5 linked regions of the Thermoplasma volcanium GSS1 genome follow. The protein of the gene in region 3 binds, or shares a complex with, the protein of the main gene of each other region. Links are inferred from orthologs where the notes say so. Each region holds a gene or a part of one and is shown on either strand. Other genes may lie near its edges. The genes, in order: rpl4p, rpl3p, TVG_RS02350, TVG_RS06075 and TVG_RS01620.

What was found.
Region 1: TVG_RS02350 (region 3) and rpl4p share a complex: the UniProt entries of both Methanocaldococcus jannaschii proteins name them as parts of the 50S ribosomal subunit. The link is inferred for Thermoplasma volcanium GSS1 from one-to-one orthologs.
Region 2: TVG_RS02350 (region 3) and rpl3p share a complex: the UniProt entries of both Methanocaldococcus jannaschii proteins name them as parts of the 50S ribosomal subunit. The link is inferred for Thermoplasma volcanium GSS1 from one-to-one orthologs.
Region 4: TVG_RS02350 (region 3) and TVG_RS06075 share a complex: the UniProt entries of both Methanocaldococcus jannaschii proteins name them as parts of the 50S ribosomal subunit. The link is inferred for Thermoplasma volcanium GSS1 from one-to-one orthologs.
Region 5: TVG_RS02350 (region 3) and TVG_RS01620 share a complex: the UniProt entries of both Methanocaldococcus jannaschii proteins name them as parts of the 50S ribosomal subunit. The link is inferred for Thermoplasma volcanium GSS1 from one-to-one orthologs.

Annotation. Positions count from the first base shown.
Region 1 is NC_002689.2:332,168-335,977, forward strand. What follows is about bases 1-2,945. They hold rpl4p (50S ribosomal protein L4), read left to right. Parts: upstream 1-1,067; coding sequence 1,068-1,823; downstream 1,824-2,945. Other genes in these bases: rpl3p (50S ribosomal protein L3), read left to right, coding at 64-1,059; TVG_RS01715 (50S ribosomal protein L23), read left to right, coding at 1,823-2,074; TVG_RS01720 (50S ribosomal protein L2), read left to right, coding at 2,083-2,787; TVG_RS01725 (30S ribosomal protein S19), read left to right, coding at 2,774-2,945. Outside these bases: more of TVG_RS01725, read left to right, coding at 2,946-3,229; TVG_RS01730 (50S ribosomal protein L22), read left to right, coding at 3,235-3,681; TVG_RS01735 (30S ribosomal protein S3), read left to right, coding at 3,678-3,810. UniProt on the Methanocaldococcus jannaschii protein: One of the primary rRNA binding proteins, this protein initially binds near the 5'-end of the 23S rRNA. It is important during the early stages of 50S assembly.
Region 2 is NC_002689.2:330,426-334,228, reverse strand. What follows is about bases 1-2,938. They hold rpl3p (50S ribosomal protein L3), read right to left. Parts: upstream 1,999-2,938; coding sequence 1,003-1,998; downstream 1-1,002. Other genes in these bases: TVG_RS01700 (zinc ribbon domain-containing protein), read right to left, coding at 2,419-2,826; rpl4p (50S ribosomal protein L4), read right to left, coding at 239-994; TVG_RS01715 (50S ribosomal protein L23), read right to left, coding at 1-239. Outside these bases: TVG_RS01690 (site-2 protease family protein), read right to left, coding at 3,134-3,803. UniProt on the Methanocaldococcus jannaschii protein: One of the primary rRNA binding proteins, it binds directly near the 3'-end of the 23S rRNA, where it nucleates assembly of the 50S subunit.
Region 3 is NC_002689.2:436,212-439,815, reverse strand. The notes cover bases 439-3,177. They hold TVG_RS02350 (50S ribosomal protein L24e), read right to left. Parts: upstream 2,041-3,177; coding sequence 1,837-2,040; downstream 439-1,836. Other genes in these bases: TVG_RS08765 (SDR family oxidoreductase), read right to left, coding at 3,017-3,177; rpl7ae (50S ribosomal protein L7Ae), read right to left, coding at 2,260-2,625; TVG_RS02345 (30S ribosomal protein S28e), read right to left, coding at 2,040-2,249; ndk (nucleoside-diphosphate kinase), read right to left, coding at 1,394-1,837; infB (translation initiation factor IF-2), read right to left, coding at 439-1,416. Outside these bases: more of infB, read right to left, coding at 1-438; more of TVG_RS08765, read right to left, coding at 3,178-3,604. UniProt on the Methanocaldococcus jannaschii protein: Binds to the 23S rRNA.
Region 4 is NC_002689.2:1,185,461-1,189,044, reverse strand. The notes cover bases 272-2,990. They hold TVG_RS06075 (50S ribosomal protein L13), read right to left. Parts: upstream 1,977-2,990; coding sequence 1,566-1,976; downstream 272-1,565. Other genes in these bases: TVG_RS06065 (hypothetical protein), read right to left, coding at 2,685-2,990; TVG_RS06070 (50S ribosomal protein L18e), read right to left, coding at 1,982-2,350; TVG_RS06080 (30S ribosomal protein S9), read right to left, coding at 1,166-1,564; TVG_RS06085 (DNA-directed RNA polymerase subunit N), read right to left, coding at 942-1,160. Also shown: more of TVG_RS06065, read right to left, coding at 2,991-3,221; cyoE (heme o synthase), read right to left, coding at 3,266-3,584. UniProt on the Methanocaldococcus jannaschii protein: This protein is one of the early assembly proteins of the 50S ribosomal subunit, although it is not seen to bind rRNA by itself. It is important during the early stages of 50S assembly.
Region 5 is NC_002689.2:318,760-322,538, reverse strand. Bases 179-3,092 are described here. They hold TVG_RS01620 (50S ribosomal protein L37ae), read right to left. Parts: upstream 1,800-3,092; coding sequence 1,557-1,799; downstream 179-1,556. Other genes in these bases: rrp41 (exosome complex exonuclease Rrp41), read right to left, coding at 2,590-3,092; rrp42 (exosome complex protein Rrp42), read right to left, coding at 1,805-2,587; TVG_RS01625 (DNA-directed RNA polymerase subunit P), read right to left, coding at 1,423-1,560; TVG_RS01630 (tRNA pseudouridine(54/55) synthase Pus10), read right to left, coding at 253-1,419; TVG_RS01635 (50S ribosomal protein L21e), read right to left, coding at 179-250. In the rest of the region: more of TVG_RS01635, read right to left, coding at 1-178; more of rrp41, read right to left, coding at 3,093-3,333; exosome complex RNA-binding protein Rrp4, read right to left, coding at 3,296-3,779. UniProt on the Methanocaldococcus jannaschii protein: Binds to the 23S rRNA.

The sequences.
Region 1 (3,810 bases), 100 kb from region 3 along the record:
TGCTGGTCTAATGATATTTTAGACCTAGCTGCAGCGTGTAACGGTATATGGTGGTGAAATTAGATGGCAACGCCTCATCATTCGAGAAGAGGATCAATGGCCTATTACCCTAGGGTAAGGGCAAAAAGTATAGAACCAAGGATAAGGAGCTGGCCCGAGATATCAGGACCTGTAAAGGTACAGGGATTCGCTGGGTTCAAGGTAGGAATGACGCACGTAGAAATGGTAGACTACAGAAAAACCAGTGTTACAGCAGGTCAACCTATATTTGTTCCTGTTACGGTAATCGAGGTTCCACCCCTAGACGTCATAGGGATAAGGCTATATGACGAGGATGAAGAAGGAAATATGGTTGTGGTATACGAAAAATGGACGCAAAACCTCGATAAGGAGCTGTTCAAAAAAATCACAACATTTAAGGAAGTAAAAGAGAAGCCTGTCCCTGAAACATATGCAGATGTAAGGTTAATAGTCGCTACAAGAAATAAGGATGTACCTGGGATCCCATCAAAGAAACCAGAGATATTTGAACTAAGGATAGGTGGAGGAAATTCTGTGAAGGAAAGATTTGAATACGCTACGGCACATCTCGGAAAAACAATAAGATTCGAAGACTTTTCTAAACCTGGAAAATTTGTAGACGTTTTGTCAGTTACTAAGGGTAAAGGATTCACGGGTCACGTTCAGAGATTTGGTGTAAAACTCCTCCCTCGCAAGAATAGGAAGCATAGGAGAATGATTGGTACGCTGGGCCCGTGGCATCCAGATTGGGTTAGGAATACTGTGCCTCAGGCAGGTCAGATGGGGTACCAGCAAAGAACAATAAGCAATGTTAGAGTTCTTAAATATTCGAAGGGGGAAGATGCGGATACAATAAATGTGAGAGGCGGTTTTCTCCACTATGGCCTCGTAAAAAATGACTATGTCCTATTGTTTGGATCTGTCCCTGGCCCTGCCAAGAGGCTTATAAAGATGAGAGATCCGGCTAGGCAGAAAGTACCGGATATAGATAATGTCAAGCTTGATTACATATCATTAGAATCTAAGCAAGGTGATTGAATACGAAGGTGCCTATATATTCAATAAATGGTGAAAAGAGAGGTGAGATAGACCTCCCTGAAATATTTAACTATAGTGTTAGAGAAGACTTAATTCGAAAGGCTTTCAGAGCTATATCACTTTCACTTCGTCAACCGTATGGTTCGTCTCCTCTTGCTGGATTGAGGAGGGTGGGTCATACAACCAAGCCAGGTCTTGGGATATCTAGAATGCCAAGGATTGCTGGTGGATCTAGGGTCGTAGGTATAGCTAGTGCAGTTGGCGGTAAAAGCGCTCATTCTCCGAGAAGCACAAAGAAACTCTATGTAGGGATAAATGAAAAGGAAAGAAAGATGGCAAAATTCAGCGCAATAGCTATGACCGCATCCGCTGATGCTGTAAGGAAGAGAGGTCATAGATTTAGTGAATCTTTGCCATTGCCTGTTGTAGTAGAAGATGCTGTTTCAGGAATTAAGAAAACGAAAGACGCGGTTAATTTACTTAAATCAATAGGACTGTATGAGGATATACTTAGATCAAAGGAAGGTAAACACATACGGGCTGGACGTGGTAAGATGAGAAATAGAAGGTACAAGGTCCCTAAAAGCCTGTTGATAGTTGGAACCGATTCGGTCTCGCTTAAGGTGTTTAAGTCTCTTCCGGGTGTAGACGTTGCGTCAATGGATTCGTTGAGTATAAGGAAGCTAGCGCCGGGAGGGGTTGGAGGTAGGCTTACCGTATATACTGAAAGTGCAATTGAGAAGCTAAGGGAGGCGAATGCGTAATGGGAGACGTTATATTATCACCGGTATCCACTGAGAAGACTGCATTGCTGGCAGAGAAGGAAAATAAACTAACCTTAATAGTCGATAGGAAGGCAACGAAGGAAGACATAAAAAGAGAAGTTGAGAGTAGGTTCTCTGTAAAAGTCGAAGGTATAAACATACTGATAACAAAAAAAGGGAAGAAGGCTATAGTTAAGCTAGCGAAGGAATATTCCGCTGAGGAGATAGCGGAGAGAATAGGTGTGTTTTGAGGTGAATTATGGGTAAACATATAATCCCACAAAGGAGAGGCCATGGAAGTCTCGTTTACAGAAGCCCTAGCCATAGGCATGTCGTAGATGTTAAGCACTTGAAACCAGGCGAATATGTAGTTAAAGACATTATCCACGCACCTGGCAGGAATTCACCACTTCTTGAACTCGTAGATTCAACTGGAAAGAAAGTGTATCAGATTGCTTTTACAGGTGCCTATGTTGGGCAGAAGATAGTTGCCGGGAATGTAGATACAATTAATCCGGGTACTACAACAGTTCTAGCCAATATACCTGATGGGAGTTACGTCTACAACATAGAGAGCAGTCCTGGAGATGGGGGTGAATTTTGCAGAAGCGCAGGTACTTTTGCACTTGTTGTCTCGCATGGAAGTAGAGTTACTTTGAAGTTGCCTTCTGGTTCTATGAGGGATTTCGATCCAAGATGCCGCGCTACTGTTGGAGTAGTAGCAGCTTCAGGAATTATAGATGCTCCAATACTGAAGGCAGGTACTCATGTTCATTATCTGAGGAGTAAGGCGAAGAGGCCGTACACGGTTAGAGGCGTGGCCATGAACGCTGTAAATCACCCGCATGGTGGTGGAAACCATCAACATGTAGGAAGGCCAAGCACTGTTGGTAGGAATGCCCCGCCAGGGAGAAAAGTGGGCAGGCTTTCACCTAAAAGGAGGAAGGTAAATGGTAGTAAATAAGCAAGGTTCGGTAAAGTCCATAAAGAGAAAGGCCAGAAAGTCAAGGAAAGTTACTACTGGCAGAGCTAAGGAGTTCAGTTACAAGGGTTACACACTAGAACAACTACAGGAAATGAGCTTAGAAGAACTTATAAAGATACTTCCTGCCAGAGCAAGAAGATCACTCTCTAGGGAAATGAACCACGACCAGAAGAAACTTGTAGAAAAACTTGAAGGGGATTATGACGACATAAAGACTCACGTAAGAGATGTTATAATATTACCAAGCTACGTAGGTAAAATAGTCGAAGTTTACAATGGCAACAGTTATTCCAAGTTCGAGATAAAGCCGGAAATGATTGGGCATTACCTCGGGGAATTTGTGATGACGAGAAAGGAAGTAAAGCACTCAGGACCGGGTGTTGGCGCAACCCGTTCATCTAAGTTCATGCCATTGAAGTGATTGCTATGAAGGGTTACTCGATGAGTGTGGATGAGAACAACGCAAGAGCTAGGATAGTAGAGGCTGATATATCACTGAAGGATGCTGTAAATATAGCGCATCACATAAGGGGAATGAAGCTTGACTACGCGAAGCAGATACTTGAAGATGTCGTCAGTAAAAAATATGCCATACCATACTTTAGATACCTAGATTCTGTATCACATAGGCCGGGCAAAGGGCCTGGAAGGTACCCAGTCAAGGCGGCTAAGGTCTTTATTGATTTGCTTTCTAATGTAGAAAACAATGCCGAATTTAAGGGAATGAATACAGATAGCCTCATAATTAAGCACGTCGCTGCCAATAAGGGAAGGATGATAAAAAAGTATACGCCAAAAGCCTATGGGAGGGCTGGCGCGAACTTCAAGGATCTAATAAACCTTGAGGTTATAGTTACGGAGGGAGATCAATGAAGGAGAGGAAATTCGTTAACGAGGCGGTAAAGAGGCTCCTTGTTTACGAGTATCTTGTGAAGGAAACTGAGAACGCTGGATTTGGAAAAATGAGCATGAAAAGGACCCCATTCGGTACTAACATAACTC
Region 2 (3,803 bases), 110 kb from region 3 along the record:
ATTCTCTCCGCTATCTCCTCAGCGGAATATTCCTTCGCTAGCTTAACTATAGCCTTCTTCCCTTTTTTTGTTATCAGTATGTTTATACCTTCGACTTTTACAGAGAACCTACTCTCAACTTCTCTTTTTATGTCTTCCTTCGTTGCCTTCCTATCGACTATTAAGGTTAGTTTATTTTCCTTCTCTGCCAGCAATGCAGTCTTCTCAGTGGATACCGGTGATAATATAACGTCTCCCATTACGCATTCGCCTCCCTTAGCTTCTCAATTGCACTTTCAGTATATACGGTAAGCCTACCTCCAACCCCTCCCGGCGCTAGCTTCCTTATACTCAACGAATCCATTGACGCAACGTCTACACCCGGAAGAGACTTAAACACCTTAAGCGAGACCGAATCGGTTCCAACTATCAACAGGCTTTTAGGGACCTTGTACCTTCTATTTCTCATCTTACCACGTCCAGCCCGTATGTGTTTACCTTCCTTTGATCTAAGTATATCCTCATACAGTCCTATTGATTTAAGTAAATTAACCGCGTCTTTCGTTTTCTTAATTCCTGAAACAGCATCTTCTACTACAACAGGCAATGGCAAAGATTCACTAAATCTATGACCTCTCTTCCTTACAGCATCAGCGGATGCGGTCATAGCTATTGCGCTGAATTTTGCCATCTTTCTTTCCTTTTCATTTATCCCTACATAGAGTTTCTTTGTGCTTCTCGGAGAATGAGCGCTTTTACCGCCAACTGCACTAGCTATACCTACGACCCTAGATCCACCAGCAATCCTTGGCATTCTAGATATCCCAAGACCTGGCTTGGTTGTATGACCCACCCTCCTCAATCCAGCAAGAGGAGACGAACCATACGGTTGACGAAGTGAAAGTGATATAGCTCTGAAAGCCTTTCGAATTAAGTCTTCTCTAACACTATAGTTAAATATTTCAGGGAGGTCTATCTCACCTCTCTTTTCACCATTTATTGAATATATAGGCACCTTCGTATTCAATCACCTTGCTTAGATTCTAATGATATGTAATCAAGCTTGACATTATCTATATCCGGTACTTTCTGCCTAGCCGGATCTCTCATCTTTATAAGCCTCTTGGCAGGGCCAGGGACAGATCCAAACAATAGGACATAGTCATTTTTTACGAGGCCATAGTGGAGAAAACCGCCTCTCACATTTATTGTATCCGCATCTTCCCCCTTCGAATATTTAAGAACTCTAACATTGCTTATTGTTCTTTGCTGGTACCCCATCTGACCTGCCTGAGGCACAGTATTCCTAACCCAATCTGGATGCCACGGGCCCAGCGTACCAATCATTCTCCTATGCTTCCTATTCTTGCGAGGGAGGAGTTTTACACCAAATCTCTGAACGTGACCCGTGAATCCTTTACCCTTAGTAACTGACAAAACGTCTACAAATTTTCCAGGTTTAGAAAAGTCTTCGAATCTTATTGTTTTTCCGAGATGTGCCGTAGCGTATTCAAATCTTTCCTTCACAGAATTTCCTCCACCTATCCTTAGTTCAAATATCTCTGGTTTCTTTGATGGGATCCCAGGTACATCCTTATTTCTTGTAGCGACTATTAACCTTACATCTGCATATGTTTCAGGGACAGGCTTCTCTTTTACTTCCTTAAATGTTGTGATTTTTTTGAACAGCTCCTTATCGAGGTTTTGCGTCCATTTTTCGTATACCACAACCATATTTCCTTCTTCATCCTCGTCATATAGCCTTATCCCTATGACGTCTAGGGGTGGAACCTCGATTACCGTAACAGGAACAAATATAGGTTGACCTGCTGTAACACTGGTTTTTCTGTAGTCTACCATTTCTACGTGCGTCATTCCTACCTTGAACCCAGCGAATCCCTGTACCTTTACAGGTCCTGATATCTCGGGCCAGCTCCTTATCCTTGGTTCTATACTTTTTGCCCTTACCCTAGGGTAATAGGCCATTGATCCTCTTCTCGAATGATGAGGCGTTGCCATCTAATTTCACCACCATATACCGTTACACGCTGCAGCTAGGTCTAAAATATCATTAGACCAGCAGCAATGGGACCATATGGTTGCCCAATGCGTGTATGGCTTTACGGCCTCCTTAACCTGTTAAGATCCGGAGGCCCTAAAGACAGCTCATTTTGAGCACTTTATGTCGGAATGCAATCACAGTTATTAATCTTTCTAGTCTAGTGCTTTTTGAAATAATAAGCACAAATCTGCACCGTGTTCTTTGATAATTTTAGTTTCACTGCTATTTGAATATAGATAAATCCCTATCATACAGGATAAAGTTTTTATATCGTATTCTCTGGATCACGCACAATATACGAATTTCTATAGTATTTAAATCCATTTGCAAATCAAGAAGAGACATCAAAAAATGGCAGCATGCGTTTATGGGCTTTGTCAAATATCCATTGATATTTGGCTTCCTGCCATCTGCTCCACATCTTTTGACTGCTTCACAGCTTCACCTGGCAGGCCTTTATGGGATCGTTTCAGACATGTCCGATACCTGAATGCAATGTTTATGCATGCATTCACATCACGGTCTATCTCAATACCGCAGGAATCACACTTCAGGATCCTGCCATGCTCTATTCTGGCCAGAGTATCACATACCGAGCACATCCTGCTGGTGTTCCTTGTTTCCTTTCTTGTCAGCTCTATGGCAGGAAGGCCTTCCCATGATGCCTTATACATTACCTGGGATGCAAGCATCCCATATGGAAACGCATTCTTAAGAATGAATCTGTAATTATTCCCTTTTCCATCGCCCTTCTTTGTAATCTTATTTATTCCCCCAATTCTCAATCATAATATTTATCGTGAAATTGACCATATCAGTAAACTTATGCATAAGCACCTTCAGGTTACCAGAAGGATAGAAATACTGTTTTACGGCCTTGAAAGCCTATACAAATACATATACCACTATCATACATAAATTTACAAGTCAAATGATTAATAAATCAACTAAGATTTGCAAATGTCCATTTATGAAAAGATTATTATCCCATTTTGATATGTAGCAAAAGAAGCCCTGTGGTGTAGCGGCCAAGCATTATGGGCTCTGGACCCATCGACGGCAGTTCGAATCTGCCCAGGGCTATTCTCGTTTTCAAATTATTCTTGGTATAACTATTTCCCACAGTATTAGAAAGAAAACAATAAAACTAAGAAAGTACATTACCTGATTCACTGTCTTTTCGCTTCTCAAAGATTTTATGTGGCGGCCCCATATTGTCAAGGTATCCTTGAAGAACTGACCTCCATCGAAGAACGCAAACGGCAATGCGTTAGTTATCCCCAATACAATATTTATCCAGAACATCCAAAATAGTATATTTACAGTACCCCAAAACAGCGTTGGATTAACAGGAACAGAGAACATGCTTGCCAGCGAAACTGGAACAGGGTTGAGACCGTAAAATGGTAACCCTATAGATGTGATAAAGCCGTCAATTGGATTAGCATAAATTTCTTTTAAAAATATGATATTCCTGAGCTCGTTTAAAGGATAACCGCTTATTCCCATATATGAAACCGAAACACCTATAAAGCTCTGATTTTTGTAAATTACACTGTTAGCTGATGGATCATACTGCTGATAGTAACTATATTTAGATGCTGTTACCATAGTATAGGATTGCAGGCTATATGATGGCAGCTCTAGTATCTTCATAGAAATATGAGTCCCAGGTTTTATAGAATTGAGTACATCATCAAGAGTTGTAAGATTGTATATTGTTTTATTATCGATAGAGAGTATAACAGAGTTTCCCGGCACT
Region 3 (3,604 bases):
GTACTGTGGAAGTATCCTTATCTTTGCCGGTACAGGCATCGCCTCCTTCCTCTTCTGGCTAAGCTGCTTTTTCCGCTCTTCTATCCATTTCTGCGTATCCTCAACGATCTTATAGATTATGTCACCCGTTATGACACCAACATCCGATGATTCTATAGCATCTTTTGCTTCCGGCAGTATCGACACATTAAAGCCAATTATTATGCGGTTAAGTGGATCCTGCAAGGTCTGTACATCCATCACATCTCTCTTCGTGATGTCGCCGACTGCAGCTGCACGGATCTTTATCCCCTGTTTATTCAGCTCATAACTTATAGCTTCAAGTGAACCTATAGCTTCTGCCTTGACGTATATACCGTTTTCGTCTAGGGGAATGTCTACCTTCGATGCTTCCTCGATCTCTTTCATGACTTGTTCCATGTTTCCTTTGACCACTATCAGAGGAGAACCCGATATAACGTCTAGCTTGTCACTGATAAGCACCCTTATTCCTTCGGCCGCAGAAACAGTCTCTACTTCTTTGAGGGATCTCTGGCTCTTTCCCGTATTTACGAATAGCGCCTTAACCTTAGTAGTTACCGGGCCTGTTTTTGTATTTACTGCAACGGTATCGCCTACCGAAATTGTGCCCTGGTAAAGTACTGCGTCAAGGGCTATTCCAGCAGATTCTTCACGCCTAACCTCAATTATAGTGGCGTGGCCGTTTATGTCCTTATATTCGATTTCACTTTCAAGGAAGCGCTGAGCAAGACCAGCCAAAACCATCAGTATCTCAGGTACGCCTATGTTTTTCTTTGCACTCACTGGTACTATGGCGATGGTCTTGGTAAAATCGGATATCCTGTCAAAGCGGTCTGAGTTAAGCCCGTATTCGTAGAGCTTGTTAACTATATTGTATATTCTGGCGTCGAGCTCGTTGACGTATTCCTGTCTCTGCTTCCTGATAAATTCAGTGAAAAGATTAGTCTTAACATCTGTAAAGAAGGGTATGAGATCGATCTTATTGGCAGCTATTATAAAAGGTGTTTTGAACTTTTTAAGTATGTCTATAGACTCAACTGTCTGCGGCATTATACCTTCATTAATGTCTATCACAAGGACGGCTATATCCGCTAAGGCTCCGCCCCGCGCCCTCATATTGGAAAACGCAACATGGCCAGGCGTATCTATGAAGAGAAGGCCTGGTATCTTCATCCCTTTATTGTTTAACTTTTCGGTGGCCTTTAAAATCTTGTTTATGTCAACCGTCGTGGCAGCTATCCTTTGAGTTATGCCACCAGGCTCTTTATTGGCTACAGCTGTACCTCTAATTATATCCAAAAGAGTGGTCTTGCCATGGTCGACATGGCCAAGAACACATACTATAGGTTGCCGTAATTTCTTTGCAGGAAGGCTAGTAGATGACTTCGTCTCCATAGGCCCATTCTATAATCTCATTATCACTAAAGAAGATAGGCATTTCATGATTATACGCTTCAAGCGAATCAGAAGCGTGTATTATATTCTTTTCGATGCCCATAGAATAATCACCGCGGATAGTACCGGGTTGTGCCTTCGATCCGTCAGTGGCCCCGCTCATTAACCTTACAATTTCAATCGCGTGGGCGCCTTCAAGTATCATCGCAACTATTGGACCAGAAGTTATGTAATTTACCAGATCATTGAAAAATGGTTTATTTTGATGCACAGAATAGTGGGTTTTAGCCTGGTCCTTTGTCATCTGCATGAATTTCATTGCAACTATCTTTAAGCCTTTTTCCTCGAACCTTTCTATTATCTTCCCGACAAGGCGCCGTTTAACTGCATCTGGCTTAAGTAAAACGAGTGTTCGATCCATTATGATCTAGTCCTCATCTTCTTGAGTTCGTGATATTCGTTAGTCCACCTTACGTATCTTGGAACCCTGTTGAGACCAATCATGTTCTTTTTGCACTTATTGGAGCAGAAATAGAGTATTGCTCCGTCCTTCCGTACGTACATTATGCCCGTGCCGGGTTCTATGGTTTTCCCGCAGAAGCTGCATGTCCTTGCCAACACAATCACCTTATAGATAGCTTCTTAGCTTCCCTTGCAGTCTCCATGAGCATGAGGATGTCGCCAACCCTTACTGGCCCGAGCACGTTTCTAGCTATTATCCTGCCCTGATCTCTCCCGGAGAGTATTCTCACTTTTACAGTTGTTGCCTCTCCAGTCATCCCTGTCCGGCCGATTATTTCAACAACTTCTGCTGGGGTCGCCTCATTAGGCATCTACTTCACCTTACTTCTTCAACTGTTCTACGGCGGAGACTATGGACTTATAAAGTTCCTCGTTCTTGCCGTAGTCAACAATCGACACCGATGCTGCAGATGCAATTCCAACTTTTGATCCAAGGTCTGCCTTCTTTTTGACGTATACATAAGGTACTTTCTTATCCTCACATAGGGAAGGCAAATAGTACACAACCTCAGGTGGGTTTACATCCTCTGCTATGACTACCAGCTTACTTTCCCCGCGTTCTATCGACTTTATTACTTCGTTTGTACCTTTCTTGATCTTTCCGCTCCTGAACGCACTTTCCACAAGGTCAAGAGCCTTCTGCGAAACATCTTCGGGAGTTTCAAACTTTACATAGCTTTTCTCCATTTCAATTACCTCCTTCACTTTTAAATCTTCTAAACTTAACCTTAATGCCAATCATATATTTATTTTATTTGAGGCCCGTTAGATACCTATGTATCGAGGGCAGGCTAAGGTTAAATGTTAGAGTATGATGGGATTGTGAGCTCATATATAACGCTTTAGAATTTAGCTTGTGCAACGTTATGCCCCATTGGGGAAACTTTATAAATTTACGTATAATAAAGGAAAATCTGCTGGGTCTATTGCTGGGATAGCCTAGCCTGGTAAGGCGCAGGTCTGGAAAACCTGTGCTCATTAGAGCTCGGGAGTTCAAATCTCCCTCCCAGCGCCTGAAAATACACTTGTCCTAAGGTCAATGAAAAAAAGTCTAAGAGTGATAAAAAAATTAGGAAATTTACTGTAAATTTATAAACATGCCTCCATCGGCAAGCAGCTCGGAGCCAGTTACATAGGTATTATCGTCGGAGACTAAGAAGAGAGCTGGTGCAACCATATCTTCTGGATCACCCAGCCTCCCTACTACAGTCCTTCTCTCCATGTATTTCCTTTTCTCTTCGTTAGAAAGATCGTCTTTATTTATATCAGTAGTTATTGTCCCAGGTTCTAGGCTATTTACGAGTATCCCATATCTACCAAGTACTATCGCTACTGAATGCATGAATCCATTCAGAGCTGATTTTGTCGTTGTGTAGTGAGTCTGAAATTCTCCTCCTACGCGTCCACTTATCGAACTCATTATTAAAATTCGACCTTTGATTCCCTTTTCGATCATGTGCTTGCTCACAGCCTGCGTAATAAAATAATGGCTCTCTACATTCACCTTCCAGACCTTTTCAAAAAGATCTATATCGATTTTGAAGAAATCTTCAAATGGACATATACCCGCATTGTTTATCAATATGTCAACATGTTCAAGTCTGTTATCGTTGATATCCATTGAAACTACTTTCCTGCAACCCACAGAAGAGAATATCTTTGTGGC
Region 4 (3,584 bases), 750 kb from region 3 along the record:
CGTTATAAAAAGATATAAACCTACATCTTTTAACTAATTTTGACAATATACTAAAATATAATAATTATTTAATTAAATATCAAGTATAAAAACGTAGAAATACTTGCACTTTACTGGTTTGCTAGAAACTATTGTCTGGAACTGTATACTCATCTAGCAATAGGCAGAAAAACCCAGGTACAAGAAAAGAGGAATTGATTTAGATAGGTATGGAAGGATATGCATAAGACTTAAAAATTACCCATTTTATTCTCATATACAAATAAAATAGTCGATCATGAAATAATATTATACGATATATTTGACTATACAGTTATCCTGTATGCCAAAATCAGAATAAAACTATCATCAATCTAAATGAGTGCAGAGAAGAGAGACAACGTAATAACAAACGTACATCTAAAATAAGTCCAATATTAGTAAATGTAAGGGTATGCGTAGAAGATGATCATTAAAAAGGCAACAATCCCTGATGAATACGCCTAAGCGATTCTGTAATAGGTTTTACTTCTTTTCCCTTTAGATTTATAAGAAGTAATTGCAATAATCCCTATTATTAACCCAATATTGGCATACAATTCAAGAATTGACAAGAACAAACTGTCGAAATATAAAAAATTTTTTTTGGGAATAATAGTACAAGATATTCAGGACAACCGCATCGGTGAAAATATGTATCCTTCCAGCAAAGTGATATTAAGCGAGAATACCTGCTATAATTAATGGAACTGGTGCAAGATACTGAATATACTCACTTTGAACATTGAAATCCAAGGAACTGCTAGATACTCGTTGATGAAACTATATATTAGAAATATTTCAGAAAAAAATTAATCATATGAACAATGTATCCCCTAGTAAACAAGTATGGGGCCGTTGAGAATTGAACTCAAGTCACCAGCACCCCAAGCTGGCAGGATACCAAGCTACCCCACGGCCCCTTAAGAAAACGGCATTATTTCGTTTATGAGATCGACGTGTGATATTATCATGCGTCTGCAGCAGTACCTCTCTACCCCTAGATCATCAAATATCTTTTCGATTTCTTCTGCGGTAGGTTCTCTGCCTTCAGATCTTATTTCGTTTATTCTCCTCAGGTATCTGCCGTAATCCGAAGCGATAACTCTGCCGCAGCTAAAACATCTTACAGGTATAATCAATTTCCTCACCTGTAAGATTTTTGTTTTTTAGCTCTGGCACCACGGCCACCGGGCTTCTTCGGCAGTTTTATCCTTACATCATTGACTATTAATGTACGATCGTATTGCCTGAACAGGTTTTCGAGCTCATTATCCTGTAGGAATTTTACAATACCCCTTGCTATGGCTGTCCGAGAAGCATCAGCCTGGCCGGTCACTCCTCCACCCTTTACTTTGACTGTAACATCTATTCCTTTTGCTTTATCTTCAGCGAGTTTTACAGGCTCAAGAATCTTATTTCTAAGTACTTCAACAGGATAAAGTTCTGCTGGCGTTCCGTTTATTGTTATGATCCCTTTCCCTTTTTTAACAACCGCTCTTGCAACTGCGGTTTTTCTCTTGCCTGTAGTAATTACATAATCCATATTACATACCCCCCAATTCTTTGGATAGTTCTTCAAGAGTTATTATGCCAACAACTTTATCAGTCATGACATCATCAACTTTCTCTATCTTTTCAGATGAAACATTCTTTGGCAAATTGCGGTACACTTTGCACCTTGATAAGGCTTCTTTTCCCCTTGTTATCTTTTTAGGAAGCATATCACCTATGGATCTCCTGAGTATATTTTCAGGAGTTTTTGGGTAATATGGACCCTTTCTGACACTTCCAATGTCAAGCCTCTGCTTAAACTTGTCTATAATGAATTTCCTGTCTCCAGTTATTACGGCCTTAGAGGCGTTAACTATTACTACTTCCTCCCCGTTAAGGAGTTGCTTTGCGACATACGCGGATAATCGGCCATAAACAGTATTTGATGCATCTATTATCTTCATATACATTACCTCATTATTTTCACGTTGGTACCCTTCGGATTCGCTTTTGCAACATCGGATAAGCTCATAAATGCACATCCGCTGCGGACTAGTTTTTCGGTAGCAGCCCTGGAGAAATGAACTGCACCGATAGTCACCTTTTTTGTGATCTTGCCGACACCTAGAACAGAACCAGGTACAACAATAACATCCCCATCCTTCGCAAATTTGTCTATTTTATATAGGTTAATGGAGGCATATCTTCTTCTACCATTAGCAAGCCTTTCTGCCATATCCCTCCAGATCTTGGCGCTATTTTGCCTAGATATCTCCACTAATGACCTTATTTCATTCACTAGGGCCTCATTTTCTTTTGTTGTAACGGTTAATGACATTGACTTACACCGATAGACAGCAAATAATGCGACGTTAATAAATATTATGATTCTTTCGTGTGTATGTGTTTCTGAATCATGGTCCATACCTATGTGGTTACGAAAAAACTAGAATTTTATAACGAATCAGTATTTAAGAAGTTGTGGAACTTATATGTTTAAGCTACACAGTATGGTTATTTTAAAAATTTAATAGTTATATAATTCAGGCATACTAAATGATTATTAGCTTATCGGACAATTTATTGCTTCAAAGTGGATACAAGCAATAATAATTTCAGGAACGGATAGTATACGAATCAGAGGTCAATCATTCCCTAGGATTAACAATATATCAGCTTAGTATTAGATATTGGGTTTCATCAATGTGAGTAGCTATTTCAACTTCTAGCCGATTTCTTTTCTTGGCCGTTTTAAGTATTTTGTCAACGGTCTTTTTCATATCTTTAAAGTACTGATTTACGTTGAAGTACACATACTCATCCCCATGAAACTTTACAGCACAATTTAAGCCGTAATCTTTAATGGCCTTAGGATCGCTTGTGTCCATCTCTATAGTGGATCTTATTCTTATGAAATACCGGTGTATGAGGCCTCCCCTTATAATTCGGTAAGTATTTTTACTGTTAAGTTTTGTATAATCCTTTCCAGCTGCAGAAAGGAAGCTTGCAAAATTTTTGTTTGACTGCCCGGGCCCAAATACAACTTCTTCTGTCTCACCATTGACTATTCTCCAAAGACCGCCAATCATTTCTGAATAGGCAAATAATGCAATTGTTGTCATAACCGGGAATCCGTTAGCTATTCCGCCTTCTATTTCGGGGTACATTCTTTTCTTAACTATAGTTTTTAAAAATTCCTCTAGTTTCATTTTGTGCTTTGGTGTATTATTTTAATTTAAAAATAGGTTGCTGTCTAGAGGTATTTGAATATTAACACCAGCACAAATATTATTGCAAGGTATGGGCTGCTATATATAAATAGCTTAAGTGAACTTTTCCTATCCGGTTTTCGTACAAATAAAACTGAGTATACAAGCATTGGTATTGCGATTATCGTTGCGACAATCATATAAGTGTAGGGCATAGCCTTAAAGAATACGGGAATAATTGAAAATATAAAAAGGATCACCGCAGAACTGGAAATACATATTGCGGAGATCCTATCACTTTGTATCGAAGTCATCATTGGGACTCTTGCTCTGTTATAATCGTCTCTATACCTATAAGCTAAA
Region 5 (3,779 bases), 120 kb from region 3 along the record:
TTGTAAGGCTCCCCACTTTTACACCCACCTTATAGCAATTTCCTTGAGCTCCTTCAACAATACCTGTATAGCCTTGGAACCTGTGATAAGGCATGCCGTTGTGGACTGAAGGCTCTATATCTATTGCAACACGATCTCCAGGCGAGAACTCTTGCATCATCCTTCCTATTATTGACTTCTTCCGTTCTTCCTTGCTCTTAGTAAGCTTCCTTCTTGACCCTGATCTGGGTCCGTGCGACATTTTAACCATTACTATTCACCTCTGCATATTTTAATGACATCCAGTTCTTTAACATTCAATTGAGACCCGTATTTTGACGAGAGTGATGGATTGGTTCTCCCACTGTCTCCACTGATCAACTCCTTTATGTATGTTCCTGCCTCTGCCTGAACTACTATTTCAGCTTCCTTGCCTTCTACAGCAACTAGCTCCATCCTTTCAATTTTTCTTGTCCTTATTAGGTCTGATCTTCGCTGGGCAACCCTTAATGGTGTTCTTTGATAAATATTTTTTCCGTTCATTTCAGTACAGGCTTCCTCGAGCTTAAGTTTATCTATATCTGTATCTCCTTCGATTATGCAATCATATACCTTGGAGTGTTTCTCCTCCTTTATCTCCTTTACGGTCTTGCGGTCAACGAAACTTAGGTCAAATATTTCGACGCCCTTCATAGATCGGTTAACTGTCTCCGATAGAATACTGAGATCAAAGGTTCTCATAATAGGCGCTTCTACTTCAATGACGAATTCCCTTCCATTCCCGAGCATCCTAACATCCACATCTTCTCTACCTGAACCATGCAAGTAGTAATTCTTGCCACCTGCTATCCTCAATGCAGCTTCGCCTATAATGCTTTCAATAGAATCCCCATCCTTCTTGTGTATCCACCTAGTTTGTGGCATATCCCTCCTATATTTTCTGTATTTCCCGTATATAAAAAGGCTTTTTATGGATACATTTACAAACTCGTATTCGACATTAACAGCAATAGTAATATCAGGGTCTTCTTTCCTATACTCTTTCCCTGTCTTAGCTGTTATATATTTTCCGAATTCCCTATTAAACTCCTTCTTTATTGATTCACCATGTGCACCGAATGCCTCTTGGATCTTGTTTTCAAGTTCTATCCATTCTTTGGGAAATACAGAACCTACTACGAAAGTGGAATATTCAATTTCTTTGAGTTTATCCTCTACAAGTGAAAGAAAAACGGAAAATTTATCAAATATACCGTGGCAAATCTCACAGTTCTGCGGATCGGCAAAATTGAATTCCGGATCGTTCTTTTCACATTTTATAGAAAATTCAAGCATCGAGCCCCTTTCCAAATTAGTGAGCCCGGTCCCAACCATAGCGAAAATTCTGCCTGCGCATCTCCTGCAGATAGGATAGGAGGCAAGATCCGAAAGGCTTACCATCTTTTATCTTGCTTTAATCGTTTTTTCAATGCTAGGCCTCTCCTTTACAAATACCCTGGAACCGCATTCACATTCTATTTCTGTGGTTCCCATGGTCTTTTCAAGAGGCCTGCCACACCTAACACATTTATATTCAGTCATCCTTCTACCACTTTTACCTCATAAGCAGGGTTATATGCCCCGCCTGCAAATTTATAACCGCAGTGCCTGCAGACCCAAATACCGGCTGCTAGTCTCTTTACCCTCTTCTTCTTGCAGGACGGGCATGTATACAGTGCTATCTTCTGCTTGTAAATTTCGTTCCATTCCTTCCGAATAGTTACTCCATACCTAGGACCAAACCTTCCCGCTGCCCCTACCTTCAATGTTCTCTTTGACATTTATGTCACCTGAAATACTTCTCCCTAATATTTTTGCCTACTTTAAGGGACATTTTTATTGCTTTCTTAACGTCATCGAGAGTGAATACTCCTATTTCACCTTTTTGCATAGCCCTTATATGTCCATCTTCAGTTGTAGTAACTGTAATTCGACCACCGCAAATTTGATCTTCTTCCAGCGAAGGATCGCAAACGAGGGTATCACCTATCTTTACCATGGTAACAGATATAGGCGTATTGACGACAGGCAACTTGAAATCTTCACCGCCTTCTCTAGATGCAGGGACAATAGCATTCCTGAGTGCAGAAACAGCCGCGATAGTACACGCATCAATAAGATTACCATCATAGTCAAGAACGTTTATGTCGAGGAAGACGATCCATACCTTCTTGCCCTGTTCGATAACAAGTTTGTCAGGGCTTATCATCTTGCTCTCCCTTATACCTCTATCGACAACCCTTGAAACTTCTATTGCTAGATCATTTGGAGGGCCAGCCTCGAAGCTAGGAAATGCTATTGGGAGAAGCTCAACGTTAGTCGTGAGTACTCCTTGATCCGGTGTGTCCGGGAATGGCTCCCCCGCCTCAATCTTAACACCCGCTACAACCCTCGTCTTGCCGAGGGCAACATAGGCTGATCCATTTGCCCTTGGTACGTAGTTTTCGATTATCGTTATTTCTCTAAATTCATCGGGTAGACGGCCATCGATCCTCTTTCCACCTTTCATTGTGGTAAGTATATAGTTCTTCCTGATCTCGGATAGTATTTCAGCAGACTCTTTAACCATTCTTATTCACCCCCTTCTATGCCCTCTATCTTATACTTATTAAGAAGGGCGTTTCTCTGTATCTGAGATATCTTCTTAGTAGCCTCTATGATCATTGATGTTGCCTCATAGAATTCATCTTCCGTCACATCACCATCCATTTGCAGAAGTACTATTTCACCTGTTTTAGGCATAATAGCCATAGGTATGTCTGCCTCACCGAAGTTATCTTCTTCCTTCGATAGATCAAGCACGATGTGTCCATCCACCTTTCCAGCTGTGCACCCGACGACCATATCCCTCATTGGAATGCCTGCGTCTGCAAGTGCAACTGTAGCTGCAGTTAATCCAGCGATTCTAGTGCCAGCGTCAGCCTGCAATACCTCAATATATACATCTATTTCAGCCCTCGGGAATTGTTCAATCATAATGGACGAACTTAAGGCTTCAGAAATGACTTTTGATATTTCCATTGTTCTCCTATCTGGGCCAGGCCGCTTTCTTTCATCAACTGAAAATGCGGCCATGTTGTATCTGGCTTTAACAACCGCATGATCTATATCCTGCGAGTGCTTCGGATAAGCTTCCTTTGGACCATACACACCTACTATTATTTTATTGCCTCCCCATTCTATGTATGCCGATCCATCAGCTCTGTTTAATACACCTGCTTCGATCTTTATGGGCCTAAGTTCATTGAATGATCTTCCATCGAGCCTTAGGTTATCTTCATTGATTAGCTTTATCTTGCTGGTTTCCGTCTTTATCACCCCTTAGTTCTTTCAAAAAACTCTCAACACGTACAGTTAGGCCCTCAGTATGGGCCTCACGTTCTATCATCTCAATAGCCGCTATGGCCATGGTCACACCTTCAATTGGACCGTCGATCCATATAAGGCCGTTCTGACCGATTATGATACGAGTTGATGTGAGCTCTTTGACCATGTTGACCATGCCACCGCCCTTCCCTATGACCCTTGGTACTCTTGATGCATGGATAAGCACCATATGGCCTCCTTCCAGTTTTTTCAGGCCTGGTTCCTTTAGGGTCAACCAGCTCTCTTTGATCTCGTTTACGCTCATGATCTTTGCGTATACGTAATCGCCTGAGTTTAGGTATCTCTTCAGATCGCCAGAAGATATCCGCCATGGAGTGTCGTTCATATGAAGCATAGCAAAATAAGGCGAATTGATATCCACGGTCCAAGTAGAA